Regions from separate parts of the Chromobacterium sp. Ag138 genome, predicted to be linked through region 1. Evidence: riboswitches for the same ligand, from Rfam matches in the RefSeq annotation. Region 1 holds a riboswitch; the other holds the start of a gene.
The links. Region 1 has a riboswitch for glycine ahead of ACY3GB_RS00160 (trimeric intracellular cation channel family protein). Riboswitches for the same ligand answer to the same signal wherever they lie in the genome.
Positions count from the first base shown of each region.

Region 2: linked by a shared signal. The riboswitch ahead of gcvT (glycine cleavage system aminomethyltransferase GcvT) and the one ahead of ACY3GB_RS00160 (trimeric intracellular cation channel family protein) in region 1 are both predicted to bind glycine.

Region 1 covers NZ_JBUPWA010000001.1:28,582-35,567, reverse strand. The annotation lists gene ACY3GB_RS00165 (DUF3141 domain-containing protein) at 1-1,132, shown strand, start outside; glycine riboswitch at 1,198-1,283, shown strand; glycine riboswitch at 1,288-1,385, shown strand; gene ACY3GB_RS00160 (trimeric intracellular cation channel family protein) at 1,537-2,151, shown strand; gene ACY3GB_RS00155 (TIGR02117 family protein) at 2,350-3,042, shown strand; gene ACY3GB_RS00150 (LysR family transcriptional regulator) at 3,052-3,963, opposite strand; gene ACY3GB_RS00145 (LysE family translocator) at 4,028-4,645, shown strand; gene ACY3GB_RS00140 (DEAD/DEAH box helicase family protein) at 4,748-6,986, opposite strand, start outside.
Region 2 covers NZ_JBUPWA010000001.1:1,721,061-1,728,046, reverse strand. The annotation lists gene ACY3GB_RS07750 (amino acid permease) at 306-1,589, shown strand; glycine riboswitch at 1,762-1,852, shown strand; glycine riboswitch at 1,867-1,965, shown strand; gene gcvT (glycine cleavage system aminomethyltransferase GcvT) at 2,007-3,095, shown strand; gene gcvH (glycine cleavage system protein GcvH) at 3,160-3,546, shown strand; gene gcvP (aminomethyl-transferring glycine dehydrogenase) at 3,639-6,491, shown strand; gene ACY3GB_RS07730 (class I SAM-dependent methyltransferase) at 6,782-6,986, shown strand, end outside.

The DNA of each region.
Region 1 (6,986 bases):
GCTGCGCGAGCTGCACCCCGCGCGGTTGGAGCGGACGCTGATATCGCCGAAAAACCCATGGCTGTGGTGGCTGCCGGAGCTGGCCGACAAGGTGCGCGAGCAGCGCCGGCCGGTAGCGGCCGACAATCCGCTGTGGCTGTGGCAGGAGCAGGTGTCCGGCTTCATCGTCCAGTCGCTCGACCATTACCGCGACCTGCGCGACGCCGCCCAGGAGCAACTGTTCCGCGCGATCTACGAATCGCCGCAGCTGGCCACCCTGGTCGGCGTCGCGCCGGCCGGCGAGCCGCGCAGCCAGGCGCTGACCTGGGAAAGCCGCGAACTGGCCCGCCTGAAACGGGAAGCGCTCGATCCCAGCTTCGAACAAGGCACCCTGGCCGACGGCTTTGTGCGGCTGCTGCTCTACGTCAGCATCGGCATAGGCGTGGTGGACGAACGGCCCTTCAACGCCATCCGCCGGGTGATGCGCGACGTGCGCCACGAGTATCCGCTGACGCTGATGCAGTTGAAGGACATCGTCCGCCACCAGGTGGCGCTGGTGCGGCTGGACGCGCCGCGCGCGCTGCGCGGCCTGCCCCTGCTGCTGCCGGATGCCCGCCGCCGCCATCAAGCCTGGCTGTTGGCCCGCGATCTGCTGGCGCTGAACGGCCCCATCCCGGCCGAGCACCAGGCGCGGCTGGACCAAGTGGCCAAGACGCTGGAACTCGACACCGCCGCCGCGATCCGCGCCGCATCTTCCCCAATCAGGACGGAAGCGGAGACTGCGGCCGATGCGCCGGTCCCTGCCGAGGCCGCACTCGCCGTTTATCCCCCCGCGGCCAAACCTGTCGCCGGCAAAGCCGTTTCTGCAAAGGCAGCGACAAGCAAACCCGCCCCGGCGAAGCCGGTGCCCGTTGCCAAACCATCGGCGAAAACCGTCAAGCCGGCAGCAGGCAAACCGGCCACAGCAAAACCCTCGCCGGCAGCCAAAACCCCTGGGAAAACCGCCAAGCCCGCGGCGCCGAAGCCAACGTCGGACGAAATCAAGCCAATAGCCAAACCTGCCGCGTGGACAAGCGTCGCGAGAAAGCCTGCGGGCAAAGCCAACGGCCAGGCGCCAGCCGCTTCCGCGCCCGGCAAGCGAGGCAAGGCGTAAGCCATGCGCGGGAACCGGGGCGACTCGGTTCCCGCATTGACTATTGCAATAGCGAAAGCTAATATTCCAGCTCTGCGGGAGAGAGGGGCCATGCCCCCGCCGAAGACGCAAGCTCCCATAATCGCTCAGGCAAACGTACCGCAGCGCAGTATCGATTCAAGCCGATTGGAGAGAGGCCGCCGCGCGCGGCCCACCGAAGGGGCAAGCGGCCAAAGGCCGCGCAACTCTCAGGTAAAAGGACAAGGGGAGAGGCTGTTACCCAACCCGGAAACCGTCCAGGAGTTTGCCTTGTCCGCTCATCCATGCCTCGGCGCGAGCCTCTCGCGCCTCATTTCCGTTTTCCGCCATCCGCGCGCCGTCGCGCCGGCGGGCATTCCATCGTTCCACCCCCATAAGATTTCATCATGCTGACCCTGATCTACCTGATCGCCATCACCGCGGAAGCGATGACCGGCGCGCTGGCGGCCGGCCGCCGCCACATGGACATTTTCGGCGTAGCCGTCATCGCCTTTCTCACCGCGCTGGGCGGCGGCACCGTGCGCGACATCGTGCTGGGCCGCTATCCGATAGGCTGGACCCAGCATCCGGAATACGTGCTGCTGGTGGTGGCCGGCGGCCTGGCAGCGGTTCTGGTCGCCCGCTACATGCGCCACCTGAACCGCTTGTTCCTGATCCTGGACGCGCTGGGCCTGGTAGCGTTCACCATCATAGGCTGCGACGTGGCGCTGGGCATGGGCTACCACCCGGTCATCGTCGTGATGGCCGGCATGATCACCGGCATCGCCGGCGGCATCCTGCGCGACGTGCTGTGCAACCGCGTGCCCATCGTGTTCCGTCGCGAGCTGTACGCCAGCGTGTCGCTGCTGGTGGCCATCCTGTACCTGGGCCTGAACCATCTGGCCATGCCCCACGACTGGAACGTGATCGCCAGCTTCGCCTTCGGCCTGGCGCTGCGCCTGGTCGCGCTGTGGCGCGAATGGCAGCTGCCGGTGTTCGCCTACCGGCACGATCACCACTGAGCCATCCTAATCAAACACCCCGCCCAGGCGGGGTGTTTCGCATCCCGGGCATCCGCGCCGCGGCGCCGCAGGCTCTGGACCTGTCTTGCCCTAAGCCCCATAACCGCGCGCAAATGACAATGGATATTTGACACATGCCATTCACCCAATGTAAATAAGAAGCCCCTGATATCCCGCCCCGGACAAATCGACATCACCATGCACATTTCCGGCCCCGCCTTTCGCCGCCTTATCCTGCGTCTGCCGCTGGCCATCTGCGCGCTCTTGATCTGCTATCTGCTCGCCGCGCTGGCGCTGGGCCTGCTGCCAAGCAACCGCGGCTGGACCCCGCCCGCGGACGGCATCCCCATCTATCTGGACAGCAATGGCGTGCACACCAGCCTGATCATGCCGGTCAAGACCGAAGCGATGGACTGGACTACCGCCTTTCCTCCGGCACACGTCCGCCGCCCCGATCTGTACGCGCGCTCGCCCTACATCTCCATCGGCTGGGGCAGCAAAGTATTCTTCCTGACCATACAAAACTGGGAAGACCTGAGCGCCGGCAAGGCATTGGCCGCGCTGGCGTTCGACCAAAGCGTGCTGCACGTGGAATACCTGCCCCAGCCCAAGGAAGGCAAGGACACCCGGCGCATCCTGATCAGCCCGGAACAATACCTCCGGCTGGCGGACTTCATCCGCCAAAGCGCGCCGCTCAACGCCCACGGCCGGGCCTTGCAGGAAACCGGACACCACTACGGCGACAACGACGCCTTCTACGCCGCCCGAGGCCGTTACAACCCCATCGTCACCTGCAACCAATGGACGCGCGACGCGCTGGCCGAGGCCGGCGTGCGCACCGCGCTGTGGTCCCCTTTCGTCCAGCCCTTGTTTTGGCAGTTGGAGAAATGAAAGGAATTCTCAAGCCATGCCCCGCAGCCAAGCCAGCATATCCGCGGCGAAACCGCCTGGCTTGAACGGCTCCGGCGACAGCAGCACATAACGCGAACCATCGCCGACGAAACCCAGCGGCGCAGCCAGCAGTCCACTCTCCAGATCATCCCTGACCAAGTGCCAGGGACCGATCGCCACCCCCAGTCCCGCTACCGCCGCCTGCAGACTGAAATAAAAATGCTCGAACCACTGCCCCTCTCCGACGGACGGCTCGCAATGGGCGCTGGCCGACCACTCCGCCCAGCCCGCGGGCCGGGTTCGCGCATGCAATATGGGCGCATCCACCTTTAAACCGTCTGCTGCAAACCAGGCGCACGTTCGATCCGGATGGCAAACCGGGCCCACTCTTTCCTCGAACAGCGGCTCGGCATGCCAGCCTTCCCCCCATGGAAAGTCATCCCGCCGGATCGCCAAATCGATTCCGTCACCAAATGCGAACGGGCCGCCGCCAGCAGCCAAGCGCACCTTGGCATCCGGATAGCTGGACTGAAAATCGGGCCAGCGGGGAATCAGCCAACGCATCAACAGCGTCGGCTCGCAAGACAAGGTCCACAGCTTTTCCTTTTCCGAGCCGGCTCGAATTTCCCTCACCGCCCGCCCCATCACATCCAAGCCCTCGCGAACCGCCAATGCCAGGCTTCGCCCCGCATCTGTCAGAAATACCCTGCGGCTGCGCCGATGAAACAAGGCCGTCCCCAAGTCCTCCTCCAGCACACGCACGGCCCTGCTGACCGCGCCATGCGTCAGGCACAGTTCCTGAGCCGCGCGCGTGAAGCTCTCGCTGCGCGCCGCCGCCTCAAAGCAACGCAAGGCCATCAGTGATGGCAGGCGATCCCGCTTTATCTGTGAGCTGAACTCACCATATTCGTCAGAATTCATCGTTATTTTTCAACCATGACTATCGATATGATTGGCAACATTATCCAGAAAGGAATCATAAGCCATGACTGAATGGTTAGCTGTAATCACAATCAGCATTTTAGCCGTGATCAGTCCAGGACCGGACTTCGCCATGGTCACGCGCAATAGCGCACTGTTGTCCCGACAGGCGGGCCGGCTCACCGCGCTGGGAATCAGCCTAGGCGTGCTGGTTCATGTCGCCTACACCCTGGTCGGCATCGGCGTATTGCTCCATCAGTCGCCCTGGCTGTTCGGCTTCCTCAAACTGCTGGGCGCCGCCTATCTCCTCTGGCTGGGCATGAAAATGCTGCGCGCGCGCCCCTCAAACGCCACGGAATCATCGGCCGCCTCTTCGTTTTCCGCATTGGCGGCGCTGCGCACCGGCTTTCTCACCAACGCCCTGAACCCCAAGACGTCCATCTTCGTCGTCAGTCTGTTCATGCAAATCGTCAGCGCAGGCACGCCGCCCTCCAGACAAATGGCGTACGGAGCATGCATCGCCATCATCCACGCAATCTGGTTCGCGCTGGTCGCGCAATGCTTTTCAGCCGAGCGAGTGCGAGCCCGGCTGTTGGCCAAGCGGCATTGGATTGATCGCGCCTTCGGCGCTCTGTTGATTGGTTTCGGCGCGGCGCTGGCGCTGATGGGCATGCCGCAGTAGTTTGAGCGCGCCTATTGGAAACTGGCATCGCTGGAGTTGGCGATACCGGTCAAGCCATGGATCCGCAAGCGGAAAAACTTAGGAAACACTGCCCGCGCCCGCTTACCCCGCCGCTTTGCGCTTGATATCGTCCAGCACGGCGATGATGCGCTGGAGAGTGGCATGCGGAAACAAAGCCAAGGGGCCGCTGGCACTCACATGGGTGAATGGCGATTCGAACAAGCGGCTGGGCTCCATCACGCCGTTTTCGGTCAACTCGCGGACAATCAGCTGGATGAACTCGATCTGGCTGGCCGTGGCAGTGGAAGAAGACGCCTTGAGAAATTCGTCAAAGGCCTGCATGGCGGTCTCGCGGTCCAGACCCACCAGTGAGCGGATGAAAATGCCCAGACCATGGCTCTTGGCCTTGGCTTCGTCAATCAGCTGCGGCGAGCCGCCCGCCTGCCGCAGCATGCCTTCCAGCTCCGCCAGGTCGGCTGGCGTCAGCGCCTGGTTGCGGCGCAGGCGCTGCAAAGCCAGATGGTGCTCATGTTCGCGCAAGAAGGCTCTGGCCTTATCCTTGAACTTGGCCATATTCAGGCCAGCCGTCACCTGCGGCAGCTCGATGGTGGAGAGTTCGCCCAGCTCGTCTTCAAAGTTGGTGTAAACCACCTTTTTTTTGCCCTTGGGCAACAGCTTCACCAGCGCGCGCAGCTTGCGGCGGGCCTGTTCCAGCATGGGTACGGTCACGTCCTGCCACCAGTCGTCGCTGGCCACGGCCTGAATCAGCACGATTTCCGCCTTGATGGCGGGTATCGCCATCTGCCCCTCCAGCTCCTGGGCTATGGTCTGGATTTTTTCGCGCAGGCTGGCAAACTCCGGCGCCGCCTGCAGAATGGCCAACTGGGCGCGCAATGCCAGCATGTCGAAGCGCTTGGCGTCTTCGTCGTTGTCTTCCTGCGCAGATGGCAGATTCGCCACCTTGTCGGCCAGCTCGGCGCGCGCCTCTTGGCTCAGCACCTCCCAGGCTTCTGCCGCGGCGTATTTTTCCACGTAACGGCGCTGCGGGCGGACGACGAAATTATCCAGATTCATCAGCGCCACGCGCTCATGCAAGGCTGCCGCGAAGCCTGCGCGCACGGCCGCCGCCGTCAGTTCTTCGCCATAAGGCGCATCCGGCTCGCCAGCCTTCAGCGCTTTGTCCAATTCGCCAATCAACTCCAGCCTGGCCTTGAACAAACGCGTGCTCAGCGGCTCACCGCCCGCGCCTTCCTTGAAGTCCGGGTTTTGCGAGAAGAATTCCAAATTGCCGCAGAAATCAAAGATGAAAAAGTCGCGCTTGTCCTCGCCGGGGCCAAACAGGTCCAGACACAGCCGCGTGCCGCGCCCCACCATCTGCCAGAACTTGGTCTTGGAGCGCACCACCTTGAAGAACACCAGATTGACCACTTCTGGCACGTCGATGCCGGTATCCAGCATATCCACCGAGATGGCGATATGCGGCATCTTGTCCTTGCTGGAAAAGTCCTCGATGAGGCTCTGGGCGTACTCGGTCTTGTACGTCACCACCCGGGCGAAATGGCCTTTGTATTGCGGGTAGTTGGCGTCAAAACGCTTGGCGATGAAGTCCGCATGGTCGTTGTTCTTGGCGAAGATGATGGTCTTGCCCAGCCGGTCGCCGCCGGCCACGCGCTGGCCGCGCGTCATCAATACTTCCAGCACCTTGTCCACGGTGTCCTGGTTGAACAGCCACTGGTTCACTTCGGCGGAGTTCACCTCGTCCGGCACCGTGCCTTCGTCGTTCCAATCCAGGCTTTCCCACTCTTCCTTTTCTTCGTCGGACAAGTCGTCGTAGCGTATGCCTTCGCGCTGGAACTTCAGCGGCACACTGATGGGTTCCGGCTTCACCAAGTGGCCGTCGGCAATCGCCTCGTCCAGGCTGTAGGCGTCGGTTGGCACACCGCTTTCCAGGTCGAACAGGCCGTAGGTGTTCTTGTCTACGTCATCCTTGGGCGTGGCGGTCAGGCCCACCAGCAGGCAGTCGAAGTAATCGAAAATGGCGCGATACTTCTGGTACACCGAGCGGTGAGCCTCGTCGATGACGATGAGGTCGAAATGCCCTACGCCAAAGCGGCGCTGGCCGTCCTGCGCCTCGTCTATCAAGCCCATCATGGTGGGATAGGTAGACACGAACACCCGGCCCTCGGCGGCTTTGTCGGTCACCAGATTAACCGGCGCGGCGTCCGGCAGATGGGACTTGAAGGCATTCACCGCCTGGTTCACCAGCGCCACGCGGTCGGCCAGGAACAGCACGCGCTTCACCCAGTTGCTGCGCATCAGCATGTCCGCCAGGGCAATGACG
Region 2 (6,986 bases), 1.7 Mb from region 1:
CTGTCCGCTAGCGGTTTTTTGTTGAAAAAAATCGTCAATGCGACATGTTTTTACGTCAAAACTGTGTTTTAATGCGCCCTTTTTTTGGCGCGGCGGCAGGCCGCACCCGGCTGCGGCGCAGCCGAGAGTCCCGGCTTCGGCTATCTTGAAGCCATGGCCCATAGGCTTGCCGATGCGGTTTTGACCTTTTCCGCATGTCTGACGCCGGGTGCGGCCACCCCGGCGCGCGATGCTTTCGTTCCCACGGAGAGCCAGGTTTGAACGAAAACAGTTCCACTAAGAAGAAGGGCTCGCTCGGAGTCTGGATGTGCACCGCCCTAGTGGTGGGCAATATGATAGGCTCCGGCGTTTTCCTGCTGCCGGCCTCGTTGGCGCCGTTCGGCGGCGTGTCGATGCTGGGTTGGCTGGTGACCTCCTGCGGCGCCATCTGCCTGGCGCTGGTGTTCGCCCGCCTGTCGGCCATCCTGCCGCGCGAAGGCGGGCCGTACGCTTACATCCACGCGGGTTTCGGCGATTTCGCCGGCTTCTGGATCGCCTGGGGCTACTGGATCGCGCTGTGGGCCGGCAACGCCGCGCTGGCGGTGGCGGCCACCAGCTATATGCAGGTGTTCTTCCCGGTGCTGGGGCACAACGAGCCGCTGGCCGGCGCCGTCGCCATCGGCCTGATCTGGATCGTCACCTGGATCAACAGCCGCGGCGCGCGCAGCTCCGGCGTGGTGGCGGTGGTGACCACGCTGCTGAAGCTGCTGCCGCTGGCTGCGGTCACCTTCATCGGCTTCTTCCATTTTCAGCCGGACAATCTGGCGTTCAACCCGCACAACAAGCCCCTGTTGTCCTCTCTGTCGGCGACGATGGCGCTGACATTGTGGGCCTTCCTCGGCCTGGAGTCGGCGTCGGTGCCGGCCGGCGACGTAGTGGAGCCGGAGAAGACCATTCCGCGGGCCACCGTGATCGGCACCCTGCTGGCCACCGTGCTCTACATCCTGTCCACGGTGTCGCTGATGGGCCTGATGCCGGCCGATGTGCTGGCCGCTTCGCAGGCGCCGTTCGCCGACGCGGCCAAGCTGATGTGGGGCGACTGGGGCTACTGGCTGGTGGGCTTCGGCGCGGTGGTGTCCTGCTTCGGCGCGCTCAACGGCTGGAGCCTGATGCAGGCGCACGTGCCGGCGGCCGCGGCCAAGGATGGCCTGTTTCCCCGCCGTTTCGACCAGCGCAACGCGGCCGGCGTGCCCATCTTCGGCCTGGTGCTGTCCAGCGCGCTGGTCACCATTCTGATGGCGATGAAGTATGCCGGCGGCGACAGCGGAGTGAAGATCTTCGAGTTCATCATCCTGCTGGCCACCGCCACCACGCTGCTGCCGTACGCGTTCTGCTCGATGGCGCTGATCGCCATCATGCTGATGCGCGGCAAGGAGTTCACGGCCAAGGATTACATCGCGCCCGGTTTCTTCGCCGGCATCGGCTTCGTCTACTCGCTGTGGGCGCTGTACGGCTCCGGCGCCGACATCGTGATGTGGGGCATGCTGCTGTTGCTGATGGGCCTGCCCATCTATGTCTGGCAGTTGAAGGAGCGGTTTGCCGCAGATTGACCGGCGTGCCGATCAGTGAAAAAGCGCAGCGCGACAGCCTGCGCTTTTTCGTTTTCGAACCATTTCGACGTATGAAAATGAGCGGTTTTTTTCCTTGAAAAACATTTATTCAGACTGTTTGATATAGAAATAATATTGGCTTGCCAAGGCCCGGATATTGACACCATAATCGCCGGATCATACAGGAGAGAGCGGCTTTTCGGCCGCCGCCGAAGGCGCAAGCGCACCCGCAATCGCTCAGGCAAAAGGACTGTATCATCGGGCCGGCGGCAGCCGGTTCGCGCAATCTGGAGAGCGGCGTCCGCGCGACGCCCACCGAAGGGGCTAACGGCTTATCCGGCCGGAAAATCTCAGGTGCAGGGACAGAGGGGTGTGGTTGATAGAGGATATCCACACTTTGCTCGAAGGAACCGCGCCATGACGGCCCCGAAACGTACTCCGCTGTATGAAGCCCACCTCGCCGCCGGCGCCAAGATGGTCGATTTCGCCGGTTGGGAAATGCCCATCCATTACGGTTCCCAGCTGAAAGAGCACGAAATCGTCCGCAGCGACGCCGGCATGTTCGACGTCTCCCACATGACGGTGATCGACATCACCGGTTCCGACGCCAAAGCCTGGCTGCAAAAACTGATCGCCAACGACGTGTCCAAGCTCGGCTTCGAGGGCAAGGCGCTGTATTCCGGCATGCTGACCCCGGAAGGCACCGTCGTCGACGACCTGATCGTTTATCTCACTGCTTACGGCTACCGCATGGTGGTCAACGCCGGCACCACCGAGAAAGACCTGGCCTGGATGGAAGCCCAGAAGGCCGGCTTCGACGTGGCGCTCAAGGTGCGCCGCGATCTGGCGATGCTGGCGGTGCAGGGCCCCAAGGCGATTGAAAAAGTCTGTTCCATCAAGCCGGAGCTGGCCGAAGCCATCCGCGCGCTGAAAGTATTCCAGGGCCTGCCGCAGGGCGAGTGGTTCTACGCCCGCACCGGCTATACCGGCGAAGACGGGCTGGAAATCATGGTGCCGGCCGACCAGGCCATCGCCTTCTTCAATCAATTGCAAGCCGTCGGCGTGTCGCCGATCGGCCTGGGCGCGCGCGACACGCTGCGCCTGGAGGCCGGCATGAATCTGTACGGCCACGACATGGACGAGACCGTGTCGCCGCTGGAAGCCGGCATGGGCTGGACCATCGCCTGGGAGCCGGCCGAGCGCAAGTTCAACGGCCGCGAGGCGCTGGAAGCGCAAAAGGCCGCCGGCGTGAAGATGAAGCAGGTGGGCCTGGTGCTGGAAGGCCGCGGCGTGCTGCGCGAAGGCCTGAAGGTGGTGGTGGAGGGCGTCGGCGAAGGCGTGATCACCAGCGGCACCTTCTCGCCGACGCTGAAGCACTCGATCGCCATCGCCCGGGTGCCGGCCGCCACCGGCGCCGCCGCCCAGGTGGACCTGCGCGGCACGCTGACCGATGTGCGCGTGGTGAAGATGCCTTTTGTCCGCAACGGCAAGAAAGTTTTCGAATAATCGGGCAGCGCCTCGAGGCGACTGCCGTCACCATTGATCTGATCTTAAGCTGGAGAACTTCAAGATGAGCAACATTCCCGCCGAACTGAAATACGTCGACAGCCACGAGTGGCTGCGCCTGGAAGCCGACGGTTCCGTCACCGTGGGCATCACCGCGCACGCGCAGGAATTGCTGGGCGACATCGTCTTCGTCGAGCTGCCGAAAGTCGGCGCGCATCTGGCCAAGGATGAGCAGGCCGGCGTGGTGGAGTCGGTGAAGGCCGCTTCCGACGTCTACTGTCCGATCGCCGGCGAAGTGCTGGCCGTCAACGAGGAACTGGAAGGCGAGCCGGAACTGGCCAACAGCGATCCGTACGGCGACGGCTGGTTCTTCAAGATCAAGCCGGCCAACGCCACGGATCTGGATGGCCTGATGGACGCCGCCGCCTACGCCAAGGAAATCGGCGCCTGATAGCCTGACCGCCCCGCCGTCGCAAGACGCCGGGGCGTTGTTTTTCCCGGCGCGGCCTCGCGCAGGCCGCCGCAAAGAAGGAAGTCCCAAGCATGTCGCTCTCCGAACTCTTCAATCGCCACGAATTCCTCGCCCGCCACATTGGCCCGTCCGACGCCGAGCGCGCCGAGATGCTGGCCGCCGTCGGCGTGCCGTCCATCGACGCGCTGGTCGACCAGACCTTGCCGGCCGACATCCGCCTGAACCGCCGCCTGGATCTGCCGTCGCCGCAGCCGGAAGCGGAGGCGCTGGCCGCGCTGAAGGCGGTAGCAAGCAAGAACGTGGTCAACAAGTCCTTCATCGGCCTGGGTTACTACCCGGTGCTGACCCCTACGGTCATCCTGCGCAATGTGCTGGAAAATCCGGGCTGGTACACCGCCTATACCCCGTATCAGGCCGAGATCGCCCAAGGCCGTCTGGAATCGTTGCTGAACTTCCAGCAGATGGTGATCGACCTGACCGGCCTGGAAATGGCCAACGCGTCCCTGCTGGACGAGGCCACTGCCGCCGCCGAAGCGATGGCGATGGCCAAGCGCGTCTCCAAGTCCAAGTCCGTCAGCTTCTTCGTCGACAGCCGCGTGCTGCCGCAGACGCTGGACGTGATGAAGACCCGCGCCAAGTACTTCGGCTTCGAGCTGGTGCAAGGCCATCCGGAAGAGGCCGGCAACGGCGATTACTTCGGCGCGCTCTTCCAGTATCCGGGCGAAGCCGGCGACCTGATCGACCTGACCCCGCACATCGCGGCGATCAAGGCCAAGGGCGGCGTGGTCGCCGTCGCCGCCGACGTGATGGCGCTGGTGGCGCTGAAGTCGCCGGCGGAAATGGGCGCCGACATCGCGCTGGGCAACACCCAGCGCTTCGGCGTGCCGATGGGCTTCGGCGGCCCGCACGCGGCTTACTTCGCGTTCAAGGACGAGATGAAACGCTCGGCGCCGGGCCGCATCATCGGCGTGTCCATCGACGCCAAGGGCAAGACCGCGCTGCGCATGGCGCTGCAGACCCGCGAGCAGCATATCCGCCGCGAGAAGGCCAACTCCAATATCTGTACCAGCCAGGTGTTGCTGGCCAATATCGCCGGCCTGTATGCCGTTTACCACGGCGCGGAAGGGGTGCGGCGCATCGCCGCCCGCATCCATCGGCTGGCCGCCATCTTCGCCCACGCGGTGAAAGAGGCCGGCGGCAAGCTGGCGTTCGACCGCTTCTTCGACACCGTGCAGGTGGACGCGCCCAAGGCCGATGCCATCTACGCCGCGGCGCTGGCCGCCGGCTACAATCTGCGCCGCGTCGGCAAGACCGTGCTGGGCGTGGCTTTCCACGAGGCCGCCACCGAGGCGGATCTGGCCAAGCTGATCGAGCTGTTCACCGGCAAGCCGGCCGACATCGCCGCCTTGGACGCCGCCGCCCAGGACGCGATCCCGGCCGCGCTCAAGCGCGAGTCGGCCATCCTGACCCACCCGGTGTTCAACACCCACCATAGCGAGCACGAGATGCTGCGCTATATGAAGAAGCTGGAAAACCGCGACCTGGCGATGAATCACTCGATGATCTCGCTGGGCAGCTGCACCATGAAGCTGAACGCCACCAGCGAGATGATTCCGATCACCTGGCCGGAATTCGCCAATATGCACCCGTTCGCGCCGCGCGAGCAGACTGTCGGCTATCTGCAGCTGATCGAAGGCCTGCAGACGCAGTTGAAGGCGATCACCGGCTTCGACGCGATCTCGATGCAGCCCAACTCCGGCGCCCAGGGCGAATACGCCGGCCTGTTGGCCATCAGCCGCTACCATGAGTCGCGCGGCGAGGGCCACCGCGACATCTGCCTGATTCCGCAATCGGCGCACGGCACCAACCCGGCCACCGCGCAGATGATGAATATGCAGGTGGTGGTGGTGAAGTGCGACGAGGCCGGCAATGTCGACGTCGCCGACCTGAAGGCCAAGGCCGAACAGCACGCCGCCAATCTGGCCGCGCTGATGATCACCTATCCGTCCACCCACGGCGTGTTCGAGCAGGGCATCAAACAGATCTGCGAGATCGTCCACGCCCACGGCGGCCAGGTGTACATGGACGGCGCCAACCTCAACGCCCAGGTGGGCCTGACCCGCCCGGCCGACATCGGCGCCGACGTGTCGCACATGAACCTGCACAAGACCTTCTGCATCCCGCACGGCGGCGGCGGGCCGGGCATGGGCCCGATCGGCCTGAAGGCGCATTTGGCGCCGTTCATCGCCAATCATGTGGTGGCGCCGGTGCCGGGCGCGGTGGAAGGGCAGACCGCGGTCTCGGCCGCGCCGTTCGGCTCGGCTTCCATCCTGCCGATCTCTTACATGTACATCGCGATGATGGGTGCCGAGGGCATGAAGCAGGCGACGGAGAACGCGCTGCTGTCGGCCAACTATCTGGCCACTCGCCTGGCCGAGCATTTCCCGGTGCTGTACACCGGCGCCAATGGCCGTGTCGCCCACGAGTGCATCATCGATCTGCGCCCGCTGAAGGCCGCTTCTGGCGTGACGGAGGTGGACGTGGCAAAACGGCTGATGGACTACGGCTTCCACGCGCCGACCATGAGCTTCCCGGTGCCGGGCACGCTGATGATCGAGCCGACCGAATCCGAGCCCAAGGCCGAGCTGGATCGCTTCATCGCGGCGATGGCTTCCATCCGCGCCGAGATCGACCAGGTGCAAAGCGGCGCATGGCCTGCGGACAACAATCCGCTCGTCAACGCGCCGCACAGCAAGGCCGACATCGCCGGCGACTGGAACCGCCCGTACAGCCGCGAACAGGGCCTGTTCCCGCTGCCTTACGTGCTGGAGAACAAGTTCTGGCCGAGCGTGAACCGCATTGACGATGTCTACGGCGACCGCAACGTGGTATGCAGCTGCCCGGGCATGGAAAACTACGCGTAAACGCCTGCCGGCCTGGCCGGCTCCGCCTCAACCCGCCGGTTTTTGCCGGCGGTTTTTTTATGTCTGATAAATGTATAAGGGTAAATACTTAGAAATAATAACTAAGTAGTCATACGTTCACGTTCGAACTATCACTAAGAGGGATGCAAAGCCGCCTGGCGGGAACGACGCGCAGGCGCATATTTGGGGCAGGAAGCAAGCGGGAGTGAGTGAAAATGTGCGTCGCTAATTTTGATGCTTTTTATCGCGGAAACGATTCCTTTTATGGCGACAGGCCGGCGCTGTCGCTGATGTATTTTCTGGAGAAATATGGCGTGGGCGGCGGCGGCAGGGGGCTGGACCTGGCTTGCGGCCAGGGCCGCAACGCCTTGTACCTGGCGAACCGCGGATTCTCCATGTTCGGCGTGGATGAGTCGTCCGAGGCCGTGTCCAAGATGGGCGAGCAGGCTGATCGGCGGCGGCTGGACGTCAGCGGCAAGGTGGTCAACCTGACCG